3 regions of the Marinobacter panjinensis genome follow, and region 2 is predicted to be linked to each of the others. Evidence: predicted binding sites of a transcription regulator. Region 2 holds the regulator's gene; each other region holds the start of a gene.
What was found. Region 2 encodes FliA, which starts transcription of late flagellar genes. Its sites were predicted from a motif close to CTAAAGTTTNNNNNNNNNNNGCCGNTAA; they were not measured.
Positions count from the first base shown of each region.

Region 1: FDP08_RS14440 (methyl-accepting chemotaxis protein) is a predicted target of FliA. The motif match lies at 1,838-1,865, and genes of this name have one in related genera.
Region 3: FDP08_RS19065 (flagellar protein MotY) is a predicted target of FliA. The motif match lies at 1,751-1,778, and genes of this name have one in related genera.

Region 1 is NZ_SZYH01000001.1:3,148,467-3,152,634, forward strand. Features, by position in the region: gene FDP08_RS14425 (outer membrane beta-barrel protein) at 1-77, shown strand, start outside; gene FDP08_RS14430 (thiol-disulfide oxidoreductase DCC family protein) at 82-435, opposite strand; gene FDP08_RS14435 (CHAD domain-containing protein) at 416-1,795, opposite strand; gene FDP08_RS14440 (methyl-accepting chemotaxis protein) at 2,025-3,701, shown strand; gene FDP08_RS14445 (TRAP transporter substrate-binding protein) at 3,804-4,168, shown strand, end outside.
Region 2 is NZ_SZYH01000001.1:1,173,468-1,177,635, forward strand. Features, by position in the region: gene FDP08_RS05290 (protein phosphatase CheZ) at 1-562, opposite strand, end outside; gene cheY (chemotaxis response regulator CheY) at 584-967, opposite strand; gene FDP08_RS05300 (RNA polymerase sigma factor FliA) at 1,147-1,878, opposite strand; gene FDP08_RS05305 (MinD/ParA family protein) at 1,908-2,720, opposite strand; gene flhF (flagellar biosynthesis GTPase FlhF) at 2,767-4,065, opposite strand; gene flhA (flagellar biosynthesis protein FlhA) at 4,126-4,168, opposite strand, start outside.
Region 3 is NZ_SZYH01000002.1:600,795-604,962, forward strand. Features, by position in the region: gene rnt (ribonuclease T) at 1-554, opposite strand, end outside; gene pyrC (dihydroorotase) at 613-1,650, opposite strand; gene FDP08_RS19065 (flagellar protein MotY) at 1,813-2,742, shown strand; gene FDP08_RS19070 (histone deacetylase family protein) at 2,780-3,706, opposite strand; gene FDP08_RS19075 (bifunctional acetate--CoA ligase family protein/GNAT family N-acetyltransferase) at 3,879-4,168, shown strand, end outside.

The sequences.
Region 1 (4,168 bases), 2.0 Mb from region 2:
GCGATAACATCGGGGATGTCGAGAACTTCGAATCCGACATTCATGTATTCTCGGCCGGCCCTGAGTACCGGTTCTAGATAGTTAAACCTCACAGGTTCCGCAGGCGTATTTCCGATCGTAGCGTTTGTCTGCCCAGCTTTCGTAGATGCGCTCTGCAACGGGGTAAATGACCGGCCAGAGTAACGGCTTGAAAAAAAATCCCAGGCGGGTGTGAGACCAGGCACGCACGTTGGCGGGCAGGCCAATCACCCAATTGCCGTCGCCGGTCAGCAGGTGGAGCCGGCGTAGCAGCGCCTCCCGATCTGGCAGCATACCCTTGCGGTTCTGCTGGGCGTGGATGTCCGCGAACACAAGATCCCCCCGCTGCAGTTTCCTCAGAGTACCGATTTCCTTTGCGCACAAAGGGCACTGGCCGTCATAGAACAGGGTGTCCATCAATACCTCCTAGGGTGAGTATGTCATCTCGCACGCTGGTTTTTTCAGCCGTCAGGCCTGCTATCAGGTCATTCAGTCCTGCTACGGGCTCAAGCATGTCGGGTTCGGTGGCGATACCGTTGCGAAAGGACGTCAGCATATCGATCTGCACGCGCAGATCCTGAAAATCACCGAATCGGTGTTGGCGTTGTTTCAGTTGTCTGAGCATTTTCCGGAACGCAGGTTTGTTCAGCTCGGCCAGGTAGCGTATGCGTTTCAGCAGTTTCCGCAGGCTATGGTAGTCGTCGTCTGGTGCCTGCTGGCTCAGTTGCTGCGTTAACGTGTTGTATTGCTTTATACGCCTGTTCAGCGCTTTCCGGATGTCTGCCGTTGTCAGTTTCCGGGTCTTTTTTTCAAAGTAGTGGGATGTGATGAGCTGGTGCCAGCTGTCCATGTCCTTGCGGTATTTCTTGCCGGCCATTCGCTTGGCGAGCGCGCGGTGCTCAAGGTCTGCCAGGTTGGCGAAATGACTTCTGGCGCCTGAGCTGACCAGCGCCGATTGTGTCTCTGCTTTAAGTTGCCACCGCTCCAGGTCCGCAAGGAATACGTGCAGGTCTCTGAGCTGGCTGGTGGCCCGGGCATGCCTTTTCAGTGCCTTGGTTGCCTTGCGCAGGTCGGAGTCGCCGCCTGTCTCGCTGACGGATTCGGCGATGGCGCGGCTACGCCGGATGGCAATGCGGTACTGGTGCAGGAATTCGTCATCAAAGCCCCGGATAACCCCGGTTTCGAGATCCCGTATGCGCTGGTACTGGTGTTGCAGTGTCTCGGGGATGTGTCGGGTCAGAGGTGTGTCTTCGTTGCCCGGGAGCTTCAGGCGCTTGCGGTTGAATTGCTCATAACTGACATCTTTGGGCGTAAGGAACTGTTTCAGTCGGCCTTTGTTCCGCGCCAGCTTGTGCCAGTTTTTTACCGGCAGTGCTATCTGCATGAAGCCGCATGTCGGAAAACTTTCCGGCGCCTGTTTCAGCAGGTAGCCCGCCAGCTCTTCCAGGGCGGGATTGTGGCCAATCAGGGTGATGCTCTCTTCTTCCTGCCGCTCCCGTAGCCAGTCAATCAGCAACTTGTGGTTAAAGGTGTAGAGCGCAGGTTCTACGTAAGTGTTCCGACGCAAGTCTCCCGGAATAAGTCCATCCAGGGTCTGCTGTGCGCGGGTCGCATTACTACAGAAGATCGGGCCATCCAGAACGCCTGCCGCACGCACCGCTTTACTCATGGGGCCAAGCTGTTTTCGCCCCCTGCTGTTCAGGGGGCGCTGGTGATCACCGAGGCTGTCATCGGCCCAGCTCGATTTGGCATGTCGAATCAGATACAGGTATTTCATCCGCGCCTCTGAACAGGAGCCAGGCCTTTCGTCTAAATCCGGTTCAAGCCCTTCAGCTATTGGCCGATAACCCTTTAAACACGAAATGCCGGGACGCTAACGAATTGCGGCATGGAAGTACGAGGATGCAGCCTGCCTGTTTACGTACGTTTTACAAACTGGAACACACCCGGGCGCACCATTGTGGATAATTGCGCACAGTATCCAACATTTTTCGGAGTAATAACCAATGAACTTACTGAGCCGGCTACGCATTCGTTCCCGTCTGTTGCTGGGCGTTCTTGTTCCGGTAATGATTACGGCGGCGACCCTTGCCTGGATTACCGTTGCCCAGATAAAGAGTGGCGGCGAGGCCGAGCTTGAGCGACTGGAGGCCAGCCTGCTGGACTCGCGCAAGGAAGGATTGAAAAGCCTGGTAGATGCAGCCCGCTCGGTGGTTCTGGAAGCCAAGAATGATCCGGACCTGTCAGACAGGGAAGCCCGTGAAGCGGCCAGGAACCGCCTGCGTTCCATAAGGTTTGAAGGCGGCAACTATGTGTTTGCCTACGCCCGTGACCTGGAAAACCTGGCTTATGCGCCGGATCCTTCCCGGGAAGGGCCTACCACCAATCCGGATGTGCGGAAACTGATACGGTCACTGTTCGATGCGGCAGAGGGCGATGGCTATTTTGGTTATGACTGGCCCAATCCGGCGTCCGGCGAGGTTGAGCCCAAGGTGTCCTTTGCCACCATCATTCCGGATTGGGGCTGGATGATTGGCACCGGCGTTTATGTCACCGATATTGAAGAAGAAATCGCCACAGCCCGGGCCGATATCGAACAGGAAATCGCCGAGACTCTGGGCTTTATTGTACTGGTAACCGTGATTGTGGTGATCATTGCCCTGTTGATCGGTGTCTTCGTTGGCCGCACTGTCACCAACCCGCTGAATCGGGTTATCGCCCTGATGAAGGACATTGCCGAGGGTGAGGGTGATCTCCGCCACCGCCTCCCAGACGAAGGTAGCGATGAACTGGCGGAGCTGGGCCGCCGATTCAATGCCTTTATCGTGAAAATCCAGGACACCATACGGGAAGTGGGTGCGACGACCGATCAGGTTGCGTCTGCCGCTGAAGAGCTCAGCCGCGTTGCCACGGAAACCCGGGCATCGGTTCAGGAACAGGGCTCGGAGACCGACCAGATTGCCTCGGCCATCAACGAAATGGCCGCGACCATTCAGCAGATCTCCGGCAATGCCAACGAAGTGGAAAGTGCCGCTTCCGATGCCGACAAGCTGGCCCGGGATGGCGGTGAGACCATTGCCAACGCCCAGTCTTCGGTCAACCAGCTTTCGGACGAAATTGAAGCAAGCTCTACCCGCATCAGTAACCTGGCCGAAAAGACCGACGAGATCACCCAGGTGCTGGATGTGATCCACGCGGTTACCGACCAGACCAACCTGTTGGCACTCAATGCCGCCATTGAAGCTGCGCGTGCCGGCGAGCATGGCCGTGGTTTCTCGGTAGTTGCCGATGAGGTACGGCAGTTGGCCAAGCGCAGCGCGGAATCCGCAGACCAGATTCGTGGCATGATCGATGGCTTCGTGACCGAGTCCCGCGCAGCCGTTGAGCGGATGGACGCCTCCCGCAGCCGTTCCACTGAAACGGTCGAGCGGATCAACCACGCCACGGATGCCTTGCGGACCATCGAAAAATCCGTGGGGCATATCCACGATCAGGTCACCCAGATTGCCACGGCGGCTGAGCAGCAAAGCCAGGTGGCCGAGGAAATCAATCAGAACGTAGTGCGTATTGTGGATGCGGCTCAGCGCAGCGATACCGGTGTTACCCAGACCAACGAAGCCAGCCACGAGCTTGCGCGGCTGGGTGAGAACCTGCGGGATCTGGTGGGGCAGTTCAAAGTATAAAACCTTTGCTATCGGCCGGTTGACGATTGGCGTCAGCCGGCCAGCAAGCTATGATGTGAGCCGTATGTTCCAACTCCAATAATAACGGAAAAGGGCTCGCTTATGTTTTCTTTCAAACCCCTCCTGACTGCCCTGGCTCTGATGCTGTCTTTGACAAGCACATCACTGCTGGCGCAAGAAACCTACACTATCCGCCTTGCTGAAACCTGGGGGCCTAACTCCCCGATCCTGGGCGAAACACCGCGCAACATGGCGGCCATGGCCGAAAAGATGTCCGGTGGCCGCCTGCAGTTCCGCATCGATTCCTCGAATAAGCACAAAGCACCGTTTGGCATCTTCGACATGGTGAAAGCGGGCCAGTACGACATGGGGCACACCGCCTCCTACTACTACAAGGGCTCGATTCCTAACGCCATGTACTTCACTACTGTGCCTTTCGGAATGATCGCGCCTGAGCAGTACGCCTG
Region 2 (4,168 bases):
TGACCTGGCCGGTCAGGTCCTGAAAATCCTGGGCCAGCAGTATTTCCGACAGGTTCTGGTACATCGCGCCGGCATCGGTATTGAGGCTGACAAAAAAGGTATCTATCCGGGCATAGAGTTCGCGGAATTCCGCCGGCGCCATCTCACGGCGGCGCAGCCTCTGCCACTCGTCCCTCAGCTCTGCCGCTTCATCACGAATGGCGCTGGCCCGGGGCATGGCTTCTTCCACCAGGTCCATGGTGCGGTTAGCCGCCTTTCCCGTCATCTGGACCACGTATTCCAAGCGGTCCGACGCGTCGGTCATTTTTGACAGCGCTTCGGACTGTTCATCATTACGCGGATCAACATGAAAGTTGCGAATTGCCTCATGGAGGCTGCGGGTCAGCCGGCCAACCTCGCGGTACAGACTCTGATCCCTTACCTCGCTGAGCTCATTGATCAGTGTCATGGCCCGGGCATACTCTCCGGCATTGACCTGTTCAGCCAGTTCAGCGGCCTGGCTACGGAGCTTTTCCGTAATCTCCGGGTCGAGGCCCTGATGGTTCTTGTCATTTTCGCTCATGGGAGCCCGTCCGACCTCTGATTACTGGATTCGCTCGAAGATCTTCTCAATCTTCTCCTTGAGGACCGCTGCAGTGAACGGCTTGACCACGTAGCCATTCACCCCGGCCTGCGCCGCCGCCACAATCTGATCCCGCTTGGCTTCGGCCGTTACCATGAGCACCGGCAGGGTCTTGAGGTTCTCATCGGCACGGACTTCCTTGAGCAGGTCCAGCCCGGACATGCCCGGCATGTTCCAGTCGGTAACCAGAAAATCGTATTTTCCGCTGCGGAGCATTGGCAGCGCGGTATTGCCATCATCCGCTTCATCGGTGTTGGTAAAGCCAAGATCGCGAAGCAGGTTCTTGATGATCCGTCGCATGGTGGAGAAATCATCCACGATCAGGATTTTCATGTTTTTGTCCAATGGGACCTCCAGTATAAAACGCCCGGAATTCGTTTTTGGCTTCCGGCTCTCAGTCCAGCAAGCCGGCAGATTTACCGCTTATTGTGTTGCCTTTGGGCCGGTTGTAAAGCACCGGTTACCAAAAGGCTACAGTAAAGAATGCTTTGCAACGCTGCACAACGACTGCTACGCGACAGAGGTCACTTCTTCCAGTCAGAGAGCCGACCCCGCAATCTGAGCGCCGCCTGGCTGTGGATCTGGCTCACCCGGCTTTCGCTGACACCCAGAACTGCGCCAATTTCCTTGAGGTTCAGTTCTTCCTGGTAGTACAGACCAAGCACCAGTTTCTCGCGCTCTGGCAGATCGCCAATGGCCGTGGCCAGGTTCTTCCGGAAGTTGTCCGATGTCAGGCCTTCCAGTGGGTTGTCACTGGTCTCTGCTTCGTTTATCGGCAGGTCGCCGGATTCATTGAGCTCATCGAGGCTAAAAAGTCGGCCACTGTTGGCATCGCTCAGTGAGGAGTGGTATTCATCAAGGCTCTGGCCGAGTTCCTCGGCGACTTCCCAGTCCAGGGCTTCACGGCCCAGGCGGTCCTCGACGGCCTTGATGGCTTTGGCAATACGGCGGGAGTTTCTGTGTACGGAGCGGGGAACCCAGTCCCCCTTGCGGATCTCATCCACCATGGCACCGCGGATCCGGATGCCTGCATAGGTTTCAAAGGTAGCCCCCCTGGTGGAGCTGTAACGTTGGGCCGCTTCCAGCAAACCGATCATACCAGCCTGCATAAGGTCCTCAAGCTGGACCGAGGCCGGCAGCCGGGCCATCAGATGAAGTGCGATTTTCTTGACCAGCGGCGCCTGCTCCTCAACAAGCTGTGAGGGCCCCTGCGTGCCGGTCCGGTGGTAGATTCCAAGTTCTTTCGCCAATGTCATGTATCCGGCTTTTCAGTGAAGGATCAAAATCAGACTTCGACGAGCCGCTCCACAAAAAATTCCAGATGCCCCCGGGGCGATTGTGGTAACGGCCAGTTGTCGACTTTATCCGCCAGGCTCTTGATGGCAAGCGATGCCTTGGCACGGGGATAGGCATCCAGCACGGCGCGCTGGCGTTGAACCGCCTTTTTCACGGCCTCGTCGTAGGGCACTATACCCACATATTGCAGTGCTACATCCAGAAACCGCTCGGTCACTCTGGTCAGTTTTTCAAACAGATGGCGGCCTTCCTGCTCGTTACGCACCTGATTTGCCAGAATGCGGAAGCGGTTAGTGCCGTAATCACGGTTCATCAGTTTGATCAGGGCGTAAGCGTCGGTGATGGAGGTGGGTTCATCGCATACGACCAGCAACAACTCCTGGGAGGCTCGCAGGAAGCTGACCACAGAGTCGGAAATACCGGCCGCGGTATCCACGATCAGAACGTCAATCTGGTCGCCCAGTTCGCTGAAGGCATTGATCAGCCCGGCGTGCTCGAGCGAGGACAGCTGGGTCATGCGCTGGGTACCGGAGGAGGCTGGCACAATCCTGATTCCGCCAGGACCGCTGACCAGCACATCGCGCAGGTCGCAGTCACCGGCAATAACATCCTGGATGTTCCGGTTGGCGGTAATCCCCAGCAAAACGTCAATATTGCCAAGACCAAGATCGGCATCAAGCAGCACGACACGCCGCCCTTTCTGCGAAAGGGCGATGCCGAGGTTCACCGCAACGTTACTCTTGCCAACGCCCCCCTTCCCGCCGGAAATCGCAATCACCTGTACCGGATGTGGTTTGCTCATACTGATTCTGATCTCTTGCCACGTTGAACCACAGGCTGTGTTGTTATTAAACAGCGACCGCCTCTTGCTGCTGGAGTTTTTTCAGCCTTTCCACGGCCAGCCGCACCAACGGAATGGGTTCGGCGTGGTGCAGGTCTTCAGGGATCTTCTGGCCGTTAGTGTAATAGGCAACCGGCAATCCCGTTTCCATAACAAATCCCAGCGATTCTCCCAGGGTCAGTGCTTCATCAATTTTTGTCACCACACACCCTGTGAGATTTGCCATCTTATAGCAATGCCAGACGGATTTCATGATGCGTGGCTGACTGGTCGCAGAAACCACCAGATGGGTGCGAATATTGTGATGACTGCGGGCCAGTTCCGTGAGTTGCTCATCGTACCCTTTATCGGTACTGGTCAGGCCTGCAGTGTCAATCAGCACAAGGTGGCGGTCCGACAATTCGTCGAGAATATCATCCAGTGAATGGGTCTCATCCACTACCCGCACCGGGACATTCAGAATACGCCCGAACACGAACAGTTGCTCGTGGGCAGCCACCCTGTAGCGATCCGTAGTCACCAATGCGAGGGAATCGGCGCCGTGGCGCAGTACATAATGGGCCGCAAGCTTGCCGATGGTGGTGGTCTTGCCAGAGCCTGTGGGGCCCACCAGGGCATAGACGCCACCCTCCTCGGGCCACTCGGCTCGGGAGGTTTTTACGCCGGCTGCCAGCATTTTCAGCGACTGTTTCCAGCCATCTTCAAGACGCCCGGCACGATGACGACGAGACAATGAGCCGGCAAGCTCCTGGCCCAGACCGAATTCCTGCAGCCGTTCGGCCAACCGTTGCTGCACCGCATTCACTGCCGTTTTTTCAGGCTCGGCCGTCGCCCGGCGGGCACCAACCAGGTCCCTGAGAGAGCTGATTTCAGCGCGCATCTGGGCCAGTTCACCGGAATAGCCCGGGTTCGCGTTAACAGGCTCTTCCACCGTTAATTCGCTGCCGCCAAAAGCATCGGCCGCCAGACTGGCATAACCCTGATCCGAACCATTATTGCGGCCGCCCGACCCGGAGCGCTTTTCCCGGACTTCCCGGATTCGCTCACGGGAACGGCCAAGTTCATCCTCCAGGCGGCGGTGCTGTTCCGCCTGGAGCTCTGCCAGCCGGGATCCATTGGTGGCTTCCCGTGCTGCATCTCCCAACCGTTGGCGCGCCATATTTTCGTCATAATCCAGCGCTGTCACAATTTCGACGCCACCATCCACACGACGATTGGACAGAATCACTGCATCGGGGCCCATCTGGTCCCGCACCTGGCGCAGCGCCTCTGCCATGCTCTGGGCAAAAAACCGTTTTACTTTCATGATGACTCTTCCTCCCCGGTCAGCGCTACGTGGCGCCTTCCGCCTTGCCGTCCGCGGCCTTTACTGGCCAACGGATGCCACAATGGTGATCTGTTTGTTATCC
Region 3 (4,168 bases), on a different contig from region 2:
GCGGCAGAATGGGCTTCCTTGTTACTGAAGGGAATGCCTGCCAGCTTGCACGCCTGCGCCAGTACGGTGTGGCCGTAAGCAAGCCCGGCCAGGGTTGCGGTATCAAACGTGGAAAAGGGGTGGAACGGGTTGCGGCGGATATCCGCACGCAGGGCAGCGGCGAACACGAAATTGTGATCGAAGGTGGCGTTATGGCCTACCAGCACGGCCCGCTTGCAGTCGTGGGCTTTGACCGCCTTACGAATCGGCCCGAATATCTCGCTCAGGCCCTCGCGCTCGGGAACCGCTTCCCGCTCGGGGCTCCAGGGGTCAATGCCGGTGAAATCCAGGGCTGACTGTTCCAGGTTGGCGCCTTCAAACGGATCAATCTGCTGCAGGTGGGTTTCTCCGCGGATCAGCCAGCCGTCTTCATCCATGGTGATTATGACAGCGGCAATTTCCAGCAGGGCATCCCGCTCGGGATTGAATCCGCCCGTTTCCACATCCACCACAACAGGCAGGAATCCGCGAAAGCGGCGGGACATGGGGTGGCGTTCTTTGTTTTCGTCAGTCACTTGAACTCCCGGAGTTTCTGGCCAGCTCCACCGGCCTGGTATAGGAACAGGTGTTGTATCAGTTCTGGGCGAGGCGCCATCTCAGGCTTTCACCCGCTTTCAGCGGGACGATGGTGCCATCTGCCAGGGGCAGCTCAGCGGGCATTTCCCAGCTTTCCCGCACCAGGGTTATGGTGTCGGTGTTTCGTGGCAGCCCGTAAAAATCGGCGCCGTTGAAACTGGCAAAGGCTTCCAGCTTGTCGAGAATGCCCAGGTCTTCGAAGATCTCTGCGTACAGTGAAATGGCGCTGTAGGCGGAATAGCAACCGGCACAGCCGCAGGCGGTTTCTTTCCGGCCCTTTGAATGCGGTGCCGAGTCGGTACCCAGGAAGAAGCGCCGGTCGCCGCTGACGACCGCATCCAGCAATGCCTGTTGGTGCCGGTTACGTTTGAGAATCGGCAGGCAGTACAGGTGAGGGCGAATGCCGCCTACCAGCATATGGTTGCGGTTGTACATCAGGTGCTGGGGGGTGATGGTGGCACCCAGGTTGTCACCCTCGTGATTGCGGACGAATTCGGCCGAGTCTGCTGTGGTGATATGCTCAAGAACAACCCGCAGCGAGGGAAAGGCTTCAAGTGTCGGCGCCAATACCCGCTTCAGGAAAATCTTCTCCCGGTCAAAGATATCGATGTCCTGATCAGTCACTTCACCGTGGACCAGCAACAGCATGCCACAATCCTTCATGGCTTCCAGTACCGGGTAGATATTGCGGATATCAGTAACACCGGAATCGGAATTGGTGGTGGCACCGGCAGGGTAGAGCTTTGCGGCAACCACCCCCGCCGCTTTGGCGTCGCGGATCTGGTCCGGTGTAGTGCTCTCTGTCAGGTACAGCGTCATCAGTGGGTCAAAGTCATAACCCCTGGCGGCGTCCAGAATCCTGTCGCGGTAGGCCATCGCCTGTTCCGCATCGGTTACCGGTGGCACCAGGTTGGGCATGATAATGGCGCGGCGAAAGCAGCGGGCGGTGGCTGGCACTACGTCCTTGAGAATGCCTCCGTCCCGTACGTGAAGATGCCAGTCATCCGGGCGGGTAATGGTGATCTGATTGGTCATTGACGGTTTCCGGCTTGCCGGGGCGTTTGGTGTGGGGGCCCCTGAAAAATTCTGGCGGAATTATATCAGAAGCCGTCATCGATTGTTTCAGGCCAGAACCCTAAAGAATGCATTGTGGCGGCCGTTAAGTAACCAGTGAACTTTCTTTGACGGACTGATGGTATGGCACGAATTCCAGCCTTCCTGCGTAGTGCAGTGATCTCTAGTGCATGTAGTGCATGCTGCTTACTGGTTGCCGCCAATGCGGCCCAGGCCGCCACCTATGGTGCCGGTATCGAGAACAGCCAGTGGTACCTGTCGGAGTCTGTCTTCGAATGCACCCTGGTGCACCAGGTGCCGGGTTACGGCCGTGCCATATTCCGTCATCGGGCCGGCGAATCCCTGTCCTTTTTCCTGGAGTCGGAAACGCCGGTGATGCGCCCTGGCCGGGGCATGCTGGTTGTAGAGGCTCCATCCTGGCGCCCGGGAATAGCGCCCCGCTCCCTGGGGCGGGTAAACATAGACGACGGTCGTCGCCCGGTGTCACTGGATTCACGCCAGGCCATGAACATGGTTCAGGGCCTGCTGGAAGGGATGGACCCAACGGTGACCCGGGAGTCCTGGTACGACGGCAGCCCGGTTCGTGTGAAGGTCTCCAACATCAACTTTGCCGGCCAGTTTTCAGGCTACCGTTCCTGTACTTCCGGTTTGCTGCCGGTGAACTATGACCAGATCAAGCGTTCCCGTATCCCGTTTTCAGCCGGCAGTACCAGTCTTTCTGGGGCCGACAGGCAGCTTCTGGATAACATAGTGGCTTACGTTCAGGCAGATTCCACAGTGGAACGGATTTTCGTGGACGGTCACACGGACAGCAGTGGCAGCCGTATCAATAACCGCGCACTGTCCGAAGAGCGGGCCAATGTGGTGGCGGATTACCTGATCGGGGAGGGTGTTGATACCAACATGGTGACGGTCAGGGCCCATGCGGATCAGTACCAGGTGTCAGGCCGCCCGGCGGATAACCGACGCACCACTATCCGTCTGCAGCGGGAAGGGGAGCGGCCGGATCTGCAGCAGGCCAATGGCTATGATGCCGCAACACCCAATACCTGACCGCTGGCACCTGAGGCGCCGGTAGTGAATTCAGCAATCAGCGAATTGAATTGAGCACTTCAAGGTGCGCATTCACGCTTTCTGCCAGCGCCTTCAGATGATACCCCCCTTCAAGTGTTGAGATGATCCGGTCATTGGCGGAGTCAGCGGCTATGCTGGTGATCATCTCTGTCAGCCAGCGATAATCTTCCACTTCCAGGTTCAGTTCCGCCATGGGGTCCAGCCGGTGGCCGTCGAAACCGGCGGAAATCAGTACCAGCTGTGGGCGGAAATCCTGTAGCCGTTTCACCCAGGCGGCTTCCACCGTTTTACGATATTCGTCGGCAGAGGTCCCGGCCTGGATGGGGGTGTTAATAATGTTCTCAGCCTGCCGGTGTACATGTGAGTGGGGATAGAACGGGTGCTGAAAACTGGAGCACATCAGAATGCGCTCATCACCGCCCACGATATCGACGGTGCCGTTGCCCTGGTGGACATCAAAATCAATGATGGCTACCCGTTCCAGGTGGTGGAAATTCAGGGCGCGCATCGCAGCCAGGGCAATGTTGTTGTAGAAACAGAAACCCATGGATTTACTGCGCTCGGCATGGTGCCCCGGTGGCCGGGCACACACGAATGCATTGGTGAGCTGACTGCTGAGAACCATGTCGACCGCTTCAATGCTGGCGCCGGCGGCCAGGCGGGCGGCCCGCAGGGTATCCGGCATCATCGCGGTGTCGGGGTCGGTATAGACCCGCCCCCTGGTGGGCTGCATCAGCTCCAGTTGATGCAGGTAGCGCTCGGGATGAACGGTCAGCAACTGGTCCCGCGTGGCTTCATCCGGCCTTACCCAGTCCAGTTCCTGCTCCATGCCGGTATCTGCCAGGTAACTGATAATGGCCGCAAGCCGTTCCGGGGACTCCGGATGCTCTGCCCCCATGGTGTGTTTCATGCAATCGTCGTGAGAGAAAAATCCCGTAGTCATGCTGATCCCGAACGCTCTGGTTATGCTTGTATTTTGTTCAATATTATCAGGGATACGGTAGCCCTGCCGTGTTTCTTTGGTCTTATGGTGTCGATAGACATTTTACATCACCAGACAAGCGCCTAAGATAGGGTGTACATCCGCCCGGTCGATCCGCAGCAAGGAGTAAAGCTTGAGCACCCGATACCTGGAAAGCCTTTTCAACCCCTCTTCCATAGTGGTTATCGGGGCCTCGGAGCGGGCAGATAACCTGGGTGGTATGGTGCTGCGGAACCTCATGGGCGGTGGTTATCCCGGCCAGCTGCTGGTGGTCAACCAGAACGATTATGACAACGTACACGGCGTGCCCTGCGTCCGGAAAGTGGCCCGTATGGAGTTCAGCCCGGACCTGGCCATTGTCTGTACGCCCCCGGACACCGTGCCAAAGGTGATCAAGCGCCTGGGGGAGGCCGGTGTCCGTAC